One region of the Paenarthrobacter sp. NPDC089307 genome, then DNA from elsewhere that is predicted to be linked to it. Evidence: riboswitches for the same ligand, from Rfam matches in the RefSeq annotation. Region 1 holds a riboswitch; each other region holds the start of a gene.

Evidence for each region. A riboswitch is a leader RNA that binds a small molecule or an ion and turns the genes downstream of it on or off. The one in region 1 is predicted to bind glycine.
Region 2: linked by a shared signal. The riboswitch ahead of gcvP (aminomethyl-transferring glycine dehydrogenase) and the one ahead of gcvP (aminomethyl-transferring glycine dehydrogenase) in region 1 are both predicted to bind glycine.
Region 3: linked by a shared signal. The riboswitch ahead of cycA (D-serine/D-alanine/glycine transporter) and the one ahead of gcvP (aminomethyl-transferring glycine dehydrogenase) in region 1 are both predicted to bind glycine.

Annotation. Positions count from the first base shown of each region.
Region 1 is NZ_JBFBHE010000003.1:202,972-207,134, forward strand. It holds gene gcvP (aminomethyl-transferring glycine dehydrogenase) at 1-1,871, opposite strand, end outside; glycine riboswitch at 2,021-2,119, opposite strand; gene AB0N72_RS08495 (PucR family transcriptional regulator ligand-binding domain-containing protein) at 2,194-3,705, opposite strand; gene speB (agmatinase) at 3,871-4,163, shown strand, end outside.
Region 2 is NZ_JBFBHE010000002.1:702,448-706,610, forward strand. It holds gene gcvP (aminomethyl-transferring glycine dehydrogenase) at 1-2,082, opposite strand, end outside; glycine riboswitch at 2,263-2,360, opposite strand; gene AB0N72_RS07110 (TetR/AcrR family transcriptional regulator) at 2,454-2,993, opposite strand; gene AB0N72_RS07115 (MFS transporter) at 3,067-4,163, shown strand, end outside.
Region 3 is NZ_JBFBHE010000005.1:52,876-57,038, reverse strand. It holds gene AB0N72_RS13125 (prolyl oligopeptidase family serine peptidase) at 1-101, opposite strand, end outside; gene AB0N72_RS13120 (FAD/NAD(P)-binding protein) at 163-2,097, shown strand; glycine riboswitch at 2,173-2,271, shown strand; gene cycA (D-serine/D-alanine/glycine transporter) at 2,416-3,876, shown strand; gene AB0N72_RS13110 (ExeM/NucH family extracellular endonuclease) at 3,954-4,163, opposite strand, start outside.

The DNA.
Region 1 (4,163 bases):
TCATCGTGGTCGATGGTGCCGTCGGATGCCGTGGCCACAACAACAACCTTCATGCCGGCCAGCACGGCCGAGGCAGCGTTGGTGCCGTGTGCCGAAGCCGGGATCAGGCAGACGGTGCGCTGCTGGTCTCCACGGGAGTGGTGGTAGCCACGGATCGCGAGCAAGCCGGCAAGCTCTCCCTGGGAACCGGCGTTGGGCTGGATGGAAACTTGGTCGTAGCCCGTGATCTCGGTCAGGTCAGCTTCCAAACCGGAAATCAGCTCACGCCAGCCAGCCGTCTGGTGGTCCGGAGCGAACGGGTGGATCGAAGCGAACTCCGGCCAGGAGATGGCCTCCATCTCCGCCGTGGCGTTGAGCTTCATGGTGCACGAACCCAGCGGGATCATGGTGCGGTCCAGTGCGAGGTCCCGGTCGGACAGCTTGCGGATATAGCGCAACAGCTGCGTCTCGGAACGGTGCGTGTTGAACACCGGGTGCTGCAGGAAATCGGAGGTGCGGATTACGTCGGAAGCCAACTCGAACCCGGCCGCCTCCCCTACCGGACCGGCACCAAAGGCGACGGCAACCGCGGAGAGGACCTCCGGCGTCGTGGTTTCATCAACTGAAACGCCAACCGTGTCTGCGTCGACGTAGCGAAGGTTGATGCCGCGTGCTTCGGCCGCGGAGATGACCTTGTCGGCCTTGCCGGGGACGCGGACGGTGAGCGTGTCGAAGAAGGACCCGGACACAAGTTCGCGGCCCGCCTTCTGCAACGCGGTGGCCAGGACACGGGCGTGACCGTGGACGGTTTCGGCGATCGCCTTCAGGCCTTCGGGACCGTGGTAAACGGCGTACATCGACGCCACGATCGCGAGCAAAGCCTGGGCCGTGCAGATGTTGGACGTGGCCTTTTCGCGGCGGATGTGCTGCTCGCGGGTCTGGAGCGCCAAGCGGTACGCCGGAACGCCGGCGTTGTCCTTGGAAACGCCGACGATGCGGCCCGGGAGCGTGCGCTCCATGCCTTCGCGCACGGCCATGTAAGCGGCGTGAGGGCCACCGAAGAACAGCGGAACACCGAAACGCTGCGCGGTTCCGACGGCGATATCCGCGCCTTGCTCGCCCGGGGGCGTGATGAGCGTGAGTGCCAGCAGATCGGCTGCGACTGTGACCAAGGCACCGCGCTCCTTCGCTGCAGCGATCACGGGAGCGTGGTTAAAGACCCGGCCCGAAACGCCGGGTTGCTGCAGGACGATACCGTTGATGTCGCCGTCGGGCAGTCCGGCCGAAAGGTCGGCGACCAGAACCTCGAAGCCGAGTGCCTCGGCGCGGCCCCGCACAATGGCGATGGTCTGCGGGAGGAGGTCCGCGTCCAGGACAGTCTTGCCGTCTTTGGCAGTCTTGTTCTTATTGGCCCTGCGCATCAGGAGCACGGCCTCGGCCACAGCGGTGGCTTCATCCAGCAACGAGGCGTTGGCTACGGGCAGGCCAGTGAGGTCCTGCACCATGGTCTGGAAGTTGAGCAGCGCTTCGAGGCGGCCCTGGGAAATTTCGGGCTGGTACGGCGTGTAGGCCGTGTACCAGGCCGGAGCTTCAAGGATGTTGCGGCGGATGACCGGCGGGGTGACGGTGTCGTAGTAGCCCTGGCCGATCATCTGGACAGCGGTCTTGTTCTTCGAGGCCAGCTTGCGCAGCTCGGTAAGGACCTGGGTCTCGCTCAGCGCCGCCGAAAGGGTCAGCGGCGAGGACTGGCGGATGGAATCGGGGACGGCTACGTCCACCAGGCCGTCGACAGAGTCGTAGCCGATGGCCTTGAGCATGGTGTCAACATCGGCCTGGCGCCGGGCGCCGATGTGCCGGTCCGCGAAAGCGGTGGGGGTTGATTGAACAGTCAAGAGGAACTCCATGATTCAGGCGCCCAGTGAGCGCCACGATGATGTGGTGTTCCTCCCCGCTCTGTATTGGACCTGAGAGATTCCGCAGGAATGGTTGCCTGCTTGCACCGTCGGTGAGCCCGGTTACCCGGGCTGCTTTCCAGAGTTGCCTAACCGCGGCGGTACATGGGCCTGAGAGATTCCTGGGGAGGATTTGCTCCTACGGCGCCTGACTGGATGTACCGGCAGGACTCTCCCGCCGCAGATCAAAAGCGTTGCGCCACCTCAGTGACACGCTTCACACCATAGCGGGTAGTTTCGAAAAAGCGCAAGCAAGGCAGGGCTACTGATGCATCGCCTCATGGATTTGGAGCGCGAACCACAACTGCGCCACCGTGGACGTCTCGCCCATGTCCAGGCCCGTCAATTCACCGATTTTCCGCATCCTGTAGATGATTGTTTGCCGGTGCGCGAACAGGGCAGCGGCTGTCTTTTGCCAGGACCGCTGGGAGTCCAGGTAGGTCCTCAACGTGACCAAGAGATCTCCGTCCTGGCTTTGCTCGTAATCGAAAATCGGACCCAAAAGACGCCGGACCAACGCCGTTCCTTCCTCGAAGCCGGTCAGTCCGAGCCACGATGGGCCTTGGGCGTAACGTGCCAGCCGCAGCTTGTTAGCGCGAGCAGATCCTAGCGCCCAGAGGGACTCCTGGAGGGCCCTTTGGATACTGGCAACAGCACCCACCGCGCTGATTCCGATCACGGCATCCGGACCCGCGCAATGCACCAGGACATCATCAGGCACGTCGGCCGGAACCACCACGTGGAGCCTGTTGTTCCGCTTCAAGGACGCCGACGCAACCCCGTGCCTCCACAGTTCGACGTGGACGTTCGCCAGCCGGTCGCCGTCGGTTGCTGCCTGGGAACCATCCCCGGACATGGTGACCAGCAGGAAATCCTGGGCCGCAATTCCAAAGCCGGACAGCCGGCTCTCCATCTCCGCCACGCCCAAGCGGCCGTCCATCGCCTGCAGCAGGAACTCGCCGGCCAACCTGTGACGGCTTTCGAGCGACAGCACTATCCGTGAAAGCTGCAGTCCCAGCACGGTTGCGGCGTGAAGGAGCACGACGGCGTCCGGGTGCGGTTCGCTGTTGGGCAGCACAACCATGAGCGCGCTGGCGTGGGTGGGTATGTCCATGGTCAGCACGTGCCTGCCCCTGATCCGATGCCATTGGAAATTCTTCCCGGCAGGAGTTGCGTGGCCGGACAACGGAGCCCAGGCATCGGTGAGGAACTGCGGCAGGGCCTCCCCGTCCGGATGCCAAGGATGGAGGCAGCGGCGGTCCACAACGAACAGTTGCGCATCAAGCTCCGTGGCGAGCCGCTGGACCAGGCTCTGCCAGTGGTCCTCCGAGGCGCCGGCCGTCCTCAGCAGGTCATAGACCCGCGCGGTTTGGCGCAATCGTCGTGATTCTTCGAGCAGGGAGGACTCCGCTACCGAGCGCGCAATGGCGATGAACGGCAGCGGATACGGGATGTTGATCAGGGGCAGCGGCAGCTGCTCGCATGCCGCCAGGAACTCCGGCGTGAGGGGCGGCGCGTGCATCTTCTCCCCGATCGCCAGGGCGCTGGCTCCGCTGTCCATGAGGGCCTCGGCGAGCGCCACCTGGCCTTCCGGGTCGGCGGGAACGGACAGGCCATTGGTCATCATGAGCTCCCCGCCGGTCACCCATTCCCAGAGCCGGGGCAGGTCCGAGGTGTGGGCCCAGGTGATGCGATTGTCCAGGCCGGCCTGCCCTGCCAGGAGGGTGAGTCCGAGCTGCGGTTCGGCTACGAGTTCGGCCACCGTGATCGCCATGGGATGCTCCGTTTTCTGCGTGTTTCCGGGCTGGTTAGACATTCGTCTAAATGGCTCGGCCATTTGTAGTCAATGTAGCGCTTTCGGGAGTGATGCGCGTCACCAACAATGGAATTACTTAGTTCCCGCTCAACGGCGAGCACCCCTCACCCCAAGGACTCTTCAATGACAACGCACAAGCCCATCGGCCCTGTGGACGCAACCAAGGTCCCCCGGTATGCAGGCCTGGGCACCTTCGCCCGCCTCCCCCAGATCGACCGCGTTCCGGACTACGACATCGCCATCGTCGGCGTACCGTTCGACGGCGGGACCTCCTTCCGTCCCGGGGCCCGTTTTGGTCCTGCCGCCGTTCGTGAAGCCTCGCGGCTCCTGCGCCCCGGCTACCACCCGGAGCTCGACGTCGAGCCTGTGTACGAAGCCCAGGTTGTGGATGCCGGCGACATCGCCTGCACTCCTTA
Region 2 (4,163 bases), on a different contig from region 1:
CAGGTGCGAGACGTCGCCGCCGAACTTGCCCGGCTGGGCCAGGCCGACCAGTGCGTTGAGGTTGGCGCCGTCGATGTACACCTGGCCACCGGCCTCGTGGATGGCGTCGCACACTTCGCGAACGTCGGCATCGTAGACACCGTGCGTGGACGGGTAGGTGATCATGATGGCCGAGAGTGCGTCGCGGTGGGCTTCGATCTTGGCCTTCAGGTCAACGTGGTCGATGGTGCCATCAGGTGCAGTGGCCACAACAACAACCTTCATGCCGGCCAGCACAGCCGAGGCAGCGTTGGTGCCGTGCGCGGATGCCGGGATCAGGCAAACGTTGCGCTGGTCATCGCCGTTGGAGAGGTGGTAGCCGCGGATCGCGAGCAAACCGGCGAGCTCGCCCTGGGAACCGGCGTTGGGCTGGATGGAGACCTGGTCGTAGCCTGTGATTTCGGTCAGCTGGGCTTCGAGGTCGCTGATGAGTTCACGCCAGCCCTCGGTCTGGGAATCCGGAGCGAACGGGTGGATAGAAGCGAACTCCGGCCAGGAGATGGCTTCCATCTCTGCAGTGGCATTGAGCTTCATGGTGCAGGAGCCCAGCGGGATCATGGTGCGGTCCAGTGCGAGGTCCCGGTCCGAGAGCTTGCGGATGTAGCGCAGGAGCTGGGTCTCGGAGCGGTGCGTGTTGAACACCGGGTGCTGCATGAATTCACTGGTGCGCTCAACGGAACCTTCGAGAGCAAAGCCCTCAACGGAGTCAACCACGGTGGCACCGAACACCGAGGCAACCTCGGCGATTACCGCCGCCGTCGTCGTCTCGTCAACGGAAATGCCCACCAAATCAGCGTCGATGCCGCGCAGGTTGATGCCGCGCGCTTCGGCCGCAGCCACAAGAGAGGCGGCCTCGCCGGGCACGCGCACCGTGATGGTGTCGAAGAACGAGCCATGCAGGACCTCGACGCCGGCAGCCTTCAGGGAAGCGGCGAGGGTGCGGGCGTGGCTGTGGGCGGTCTCGGCGATTGCCTTCAGGCCCTCGGGACCGTGGTAGACCGCGTACATCGAGGCAACGATGGCGAGCAACGCTTGCGCAGTACAGATGTTGGATGTGGCCTTCTCGCGGCGGATGTGCTGCTCGCGGGTCTGCAGCGCCAAGCGGTAGGCGGGGACACCGGCGTCGTCCTTGGAAACGCCCACCAAGCGGCCCGGCATGGAACGCTCGAGGCCCTTTTGGACTGCCATGTAGGCGGCGTGCGGGCCGCCGAAGAACAGCGGGACGCCCAAGCGCTGCGCGGAACCGACTGCGATGTCGGCACCCTGCTCGCCGGGAGGGGTGATGAGCGTCAGCGACAGGAGGTCGGCAGCAACGGTGACCAGCGCGCCGCGTTCCTTGGCGTCGGCGATGACCGCAGAGTGGTCGAACACGTGGCCGGACACGCCGGGCTGCTGGAGGACGACGCCGTTGATGGCACCTTCCGGAAGGCCGAGGGACAGGTCCGCGACCTCAACCTCGAAGCCGAGTGCCTCGGCGCGGCCCTTCACGATGGCGATGGTCTGCGGGAGGCAGTCGGCGTCGAGGACGGTCTTGCCGTCCTGGGCGGACTTGTTCTTATTCGCCCTGCGCATCATCAGCACGGCCTCGGCTACAGCAGTGGCTTCATCCAGCAGGGAAGCGTTGGCAATCGGCAGGCCGACGAGGTCCTGGACCATGGTCTGGAAGTTCAGGAGGGCCTCGAGGCGGCCCTGCGAGATTTCCGGCTGGTACGGCGTGTACGCGGTGTACCAGGCCGGGGATTCGAGGATGTTTCGGCGGATGACCGGCGGGGTGATCGTGTCGAAGTAGCCCTGGCCGATCATCTGTACGGCCGTCTTGTTTTTGGAAGCGAGCTTGCGAAGCTCTGCGAGGACCTCAACCTCCGAAAGGGCGTCCTGCAGGGTCAGGGCAACGTCCTGCCGGATATCGTTCGGAACGGCGGTGTCGACCAGCGAGTCAACGGTGTCGTAGCCGACAGACTTGAGCATGGTGTCAATGTCGGCCTGGCGGCGTGCGCCGATATGCCGATCGACGAAGGTGGTGGAGGCAGAACTAACCGTCACGAAGGAACTCCAATACTTGGGCGGCGTTTGGGTACGCCACAGCGGCTCGGGTTCCTCCCCGCTCTGTATTGGACCTGAGAGTTTCCGCGCGTTGTCTGCACGACAAATCGCTTGCACCGTCGGTGAGCACAGCGCCCCTTCACCCGGTTGGGCGGAGTGCCTGCTGCTTTCCAGAGTTGCCTCGCCGCGGCGGTGCGTGGGCCTGAGAGATTCCTGGGGAGGGTTTGCTCCTACGGCGCCTGCATCACGTGCCTGCAGGACTCTCCCGCCGCAGATCGAAGGCATGTTCAGTTGTACTTGGGCGCGTTGTTGGGCACGCCACAAGCGTTAATTGTCCTACGTGCGGGCCGCTGCGGCAAATGGATAAAGCCTCACTTGCGGAGACGGTCCAGGACGCCCAGAAGGATCTCGACGTCGGCCTCCCGCGCTGCCGTGCCGACGCCCTGGCCGCCCTCAAACATCGCGTTGAAGTACAGGCCATCGCCCATGTAGCTGACGGCTTTGGCGATCTCCGGGCCCACGTCCTGGGCCAGTACGTCCAGCCACTGTTGCTGGATGCCGGCAAACCTGCGTCGGGTTTCCTCATGCGCTACTTCAGCCAGCCTGGTGGCGGCCACGAAGGCCCGGTCCATGGGGGTATCGGCCCACAAGGAGGTCCGAATGAAGTAAGCAGCGCTGCCATCGGGCGCAGTCTTCATCTTTTCTATGTCCGCCTGGGCCAACTCATCCAAGCGTTCCAGCAGGGCGCTGATCAGCGATTCCTTGTTGGGAAAGTGATACAGCAGCCCTCCTTTGGAGACTCCTGCCCGTTTCGCTACGGCGTCAAGCGTGGCCGCACGCTCCCCCACCTCAATAAGGAGGGCTTCGAAGGCATCCAGGACGGCGTCCCGGGCAACTGGTTTTCGTGGCATGTGTACATCATTCCCTAAAGACTTGGGGGGTTTGAATTTGTAACTGTACCGTCCAGACGGTACAGTAAGTTGCATGTTATCGCCGTCCTCAACACAAGCACCCCGTTCCGCCCGCCCCTCCTTGGGTCAGGCAGCACCGTGGCGCGACTGGACGGCCCTGGCGCTCCTGATGTTCCCGGTACTGCTGGTGGCCGTCGACAACACCGCGCTCACCTTTGCCCTGCCCGAGATCGCCCGCTCCCTGGACGTGGGCGGTATCCAGCTGCTCTGGATCGTTGACGCCTACCCGCTGGTGCTCGCCGCGCTGCTGGTTTCCATGGGCAACCTCGGTGACAGGATCGGACGACGCCGGTTGCTCCTGATCGGCAGCACAGGCTTCGCGGCGGTTTCGGCTGCTACGGCGTTCGCGCCGTCGGCGGAATGGCTTATCGCCGGCCGCGCCGCACTCGGCGTCTTCGGTGCCATGCTGATGCCGTCAACGTTGTCCTTGATCCGGAACATCTTTACCGATCCCAACCGCCGCCGCCTGGCCATCGCGGTATGGGCCGCAGGCTTCTCCGGCGGCGCTGCCCTGGGCCCCATCTTCGGCGGCTGGCTCGTAGAGCACTTCTGGTGGGGCGCCGTGTTCCTGGTGGCAGCGTTCCTGCTCCTGCCCCTGCTGGCCTTTGGCCGGGTACTGATTCCCGAATCCAAGGACGCCAACCCCGGCCGGGTGGACGTGCCCAGCATTGTACTGTCCGTGGTCACCATGGCTCCGTTCGTCTACGGCATCAAGGAATTCGCGGTCCACGGCTTCGGTGCATCCGCAGCTGCCTTCATGGGCTTCGGCCTGGTGATGGGCATTGTGTTCGTCCGCCGTCAGCAGAGGATCGAAAGCCCCATGCTGGACGTTTCCCTGTTCAAGAACAAGGTGTTCAGCACGGCAATCGTGGCAAACGTCTTGTCCTTGTTCTCCATGACGGGCTTCATCTACTTCTTTGCCCAGCACCTGCAGCTGGTTGAAGGGCAGTCCCCCATGGAAGCCGGCATCGCCATGATTCCGGCACTCCTGGCCACGGTCATCGCCGGCTTGCTGGTGGTGCCCCTGGTCAAGCGCGTGCGGCCTGGATTCGTGGTGGCCGGCGGATTGACGCTAAGTGCCATCGGCTATCTGGTTGCAGTCATGGGCGA
Region 3 (4,163 bases), on a different contig from region 1:
GCTGCGTGGCGCGGCCCGGAAGCTGGCGAGGAAGCCAGCCCGGAAGCCGGCTCGGTCTCATTCTCGGGAAGTGGCGACTGATCAGCTGCTGTGGTGGTCATCGCCCCATCCAAGCAACACTGTTCGACCGTAAGCAAGTCACTCAGAAGCTAGGCTTTGAACGTGGCTAAATCGCAAACCAACCGTGTTGCCCTTATTGGGGCCGGCCCCCGGGGCACCAGTGTCCTTGAGCGGTTGCTCGCGAACTGGGTTGCGGACGGCGCAGGGGGGTCCCTGCACATCCATGTCGTGGATCCATATCCCGCCGGTGCCGGCCATGTGTGGCAGCCGGAGCAGTCGCGCTTGTACCTGATGAACACCCAGTCGTTCTATCCCACGCTGATACCGGAGGAGCCCGGGTTGGCAGCGCCACTTGCGGGCGGTTCCTTCGATCAGTGGCGCGAGGCCCGGCGTCGGGATGGCATGGGCCTGAACGACGCAGAGAAGGCCGAGCTGGCCACCCTGGACTCCCACGACTTCCCCAGCCGCGCGCTCTACGGGCGCTACTTGCGGCAGACCCTGGCGGAGCTGCTGGACCGGCTGCCCGACGGCGTCGAGGTCACCTTCCATGAAACGCTCGCCGTGGCGGCGCGTCCGGCAGGCGGGATGTTCGACGTCGAACTCGCCAACGGCGCGACGCTCACCGTCGGTTCCGTGGTGCTGGCGTTGGGCCACATCGAGTCACGGCTGAATCCTGAGCAGAAGGCCTTCAAACGCGCCGCGGACGAACTGGGCCTGCTCTACTTTCCGCCAGCCCCGCCGGCCGACGTTGACTGGAGCGAAGTGCCGGACAACGAGCCCGTTCTTGTCCGCGGCATGGGCTTGAACTTCTTTGACGTCATGGGCCAGCTGACCGAGGGCCGCGGAGGCAAGTTCGTGGAGGCCGGCGCGCCCGGGGCCGGGGTGCTGGAGTACCGGGCATCTGGCCGGGAGCCCAGGATCATCGCGGCTTCCCGCAGGGGCACTCCGTACCGCGCCAAAGCTGGGTTGGACGGCTATTACCCCCGCAGTATCACCATGCGCTACCTGACCGAGGACGCCGTGGACCGCTTCCGGGCAGCAGGCATCCAGCCCGGCTTTGACCATGACCTCTGGCCGTTACTGCACCGGGATGCGTTGTGGGCCTACTATTCAACGCTGTCCCGGTCCCAGCCCGCCGCGATCAAGGACCCGGCGCAGTTCCTGGCAGACCTCGAAGACGCGCTCCAACCGCATGCCCACACCACCGCGAACTGGGAAAGCGATGTGGAGGTCCTTGTTGAAAAACACGTGGTCACTTCACGGCGTTTGAACCTTCGCGGGCTGGCGTCGCCGCTGGCGGGCCGGACGTTCGCTTCGCGGCGTGAACTGGATGCAGCGGTCACCGCGTATCTGGACGATGACGCGCGGCGCTCGGCGCTTGGGGAAGCCGACCCCGTGAAAATGGCCATCGGTGCGCTCCACACCGGCAGGGCCATCCTCAAGACCGTGGTGGCTGACGGCGGCATCACTGACGAGTCATGGCTGGCAGGGTTGCGGGGCTGGTTCGAGTCGTTCGTCGAAGGATTGGCCAGCGGCCCTCCCGCGCTGCGTTCGGAGCAGCTGGCCGCCCTGGCGCGTGCCGGCGTCGTAAGTTTTGTTGGACCGGACCCCAAGTTCAGCGTGGACCGTGGCTCCAGGGTGTTCCGGGCCGCCTCCCCGTGGGTGCACGAAGGGCCCGCGGAGGCGCGGACCCTGATCGAGGCGATGTCGCCTGCGAACAGGGTGGGCATCAACATCTCTCCGCTGCTTGAGCAGCTCATGGCCGATGGCTTGGTGCGAACCAAGATCATGATGAGTGTGGAGGGGACGCCGATGCAGACCACGGGCCTTGACGTCGAGCCGCACCCGTACCGTCCCAAAGCGGCCAACGGATCCGTCACAGAAAGCATGTATGTCCTGGGCCTACAGTTGTCCGCCTCGCAGTGGGGAAATGCCATCGCAGCGGAGGCCCGTCCGCGGTCAGGACCCGCCTATGCCAGTGGTCAGCGGACCCTCCGGGATGCTGACGAGATCGCCCGTAGCATCCTGGGCCTCTAGGCCGTTGGGGTTGCGCGGCCTGCCAGCCTTCGTTACTGTGTGAGCTGCATCACCGGATAGGGTGGTGCACGCTTATGATCTGCGGCGGGAGAGTCCTGCCGGTACATTTCGACAGGCGCCGTAGGAGCAAACCCTCCCCAGGAATCTCTCAGGCCCATGTACCGCCGCGGTTAGGCAACTCTGGAAAGCAGTCCGACAACCGGGCTCACCGAAGGTGCAAGCAGGCCCATGCCTGCGGAAACTCTCAGGTCTACCTACAGAGCGGGGAGGAACCCGAATCAATGTGGCACCTTGTGCCGCCTGAACGACGGAGTTCCTTTGACGATTCATCCTCCCACTGGCGCCGAATCACCCCATCTCGAGCGCCAGCTCAGCAACCGCCACATCCAGCTCATCGCCATCGGCGGAGCAATTGGCACCGGCCTCTTCATGGGCTCGGGCAAAACCATATCCGCGGCCGGCCCATCCGTCATCTTCGTGTACATGATCATCGGCTTCATGCTGTTCTTCGTCATGCGGGCCATGGGCGAACTGCTGCTAAGCAACCTGAATTACAAATCCTTCAGCGACTTCGCAGCAGACCTCCTGGGCCCCTGGGCCGGGTTCTTCACCGGCTGGACCTACTGGTTCTGCTGGGTCATCACCGGCATCGCAGATGTGATCGCCATCGCCGGATATTCGCAGGAACTATGGCCCTCCCTTCCCCTGTGGGTACCGGGCCTGATCACCATCGGGATCCTCCTGCTCCTGAACCTGGCAACCGTCAAAGCCTTCGGTGAGACCGAATTCTGGTTCGCACTCATCAAGATCGTGGCCATCGCAGCGCTCATTATCGTGGGCCTGTTCATGATCTTCAGTGGATTCCAGTCCGATGCCGGCCCGGCCAGCTTCACCAACCTGTGGAGCCACGGCGGTTTCTTCCCGAACGAGTCCATGGGCTCCGTGGCTGGTTTCCAGATCGCGGTGTTCGCGTTCGTAGGCATCGAACTGGTGGGCACCACCGCCGCTGAAGCCAAGGACCCGGAGAAGAACCTCCCCAAGGCCATCAACTCCATCCCCATCCGTGTGCTTCTCTTCTACGTGGGTGCGCTCATCATCCTCATGTCCGTCACGCCCTGGACCCAGTTCGCCGCCGGCCACAGCCCCTTTATTGCCATGTTCTCCCTGGCCGGCCTCGGCGCAGCAGCCACCATCGTGAACCTGGTGGTGTTGACGTCAGCCATGTCCTCGGCCAACTCGGGCATCTACTCCACCTCGCGCATGGTGTTCGGGCTCGCGCAGGAGGGTGACGCGCCCAAGGTGTTCGGTGCCCTCTCCGGACGCAAAGTACCCCGCAACGCACTGTTCCTCTCGTGCGTCCTGCTGCTGTCCGGCGTCGTACTGATGTATGCCGGCCAGGACGTTGGCAAGGCGTTCGACATGGTGACCACCGTGTCCGCGGTCTGCTTTGTGTTCGTCTGGTCGATCATCCTGGCAAGCTACCTGGCCTTCCGGAAGCGCAGGCCGCACCTGCACGACGCATCGGCGTTCAAGATGCCAGGTGGCGTGGCGATGGTGTGGGTGGTGTTCGCGTTCTTCGCTTTCGTGCTGTGGGCGCTGACCACCCAGCCTGACACCCTGCTTGCTTTGCTTGCCACGCCCCTATGGTTCGTCATCCTGGGCGTCGCATGGTTCTTGATCCGGCGCCGTCCAACACACCTGGCCCGTTATGCGGCGTTCCAGGCGGAGCTGCAGCGCGATGCCGAGCGCGTCCGGGAGCCGGAACCGGCGAACAAGTAACTCCGCATAACAAAACCGGGCCCCTCACGAGGAAAATCGTGAGGGGCCCGGCCTTCATTCGTCACTCGAGGAGGTGCTTAGCCCCTCAAGCACTTCTGGTACTCCAACCAGGCGAAGGCATACCGCAGCCAGCCCACGATGTCATACCACTTGGACGGCTTGGTGGGCGGGGTGCACTGTGGCGGTTGAGGCCCGCTGTCGGCAATTTTCACCAGCGCCTTGACCACAGTTCCACTTTCGACGGCGGTCAGTACCAGGGTGCCTGTGCCTGCGGCCGCCGCTGCGGG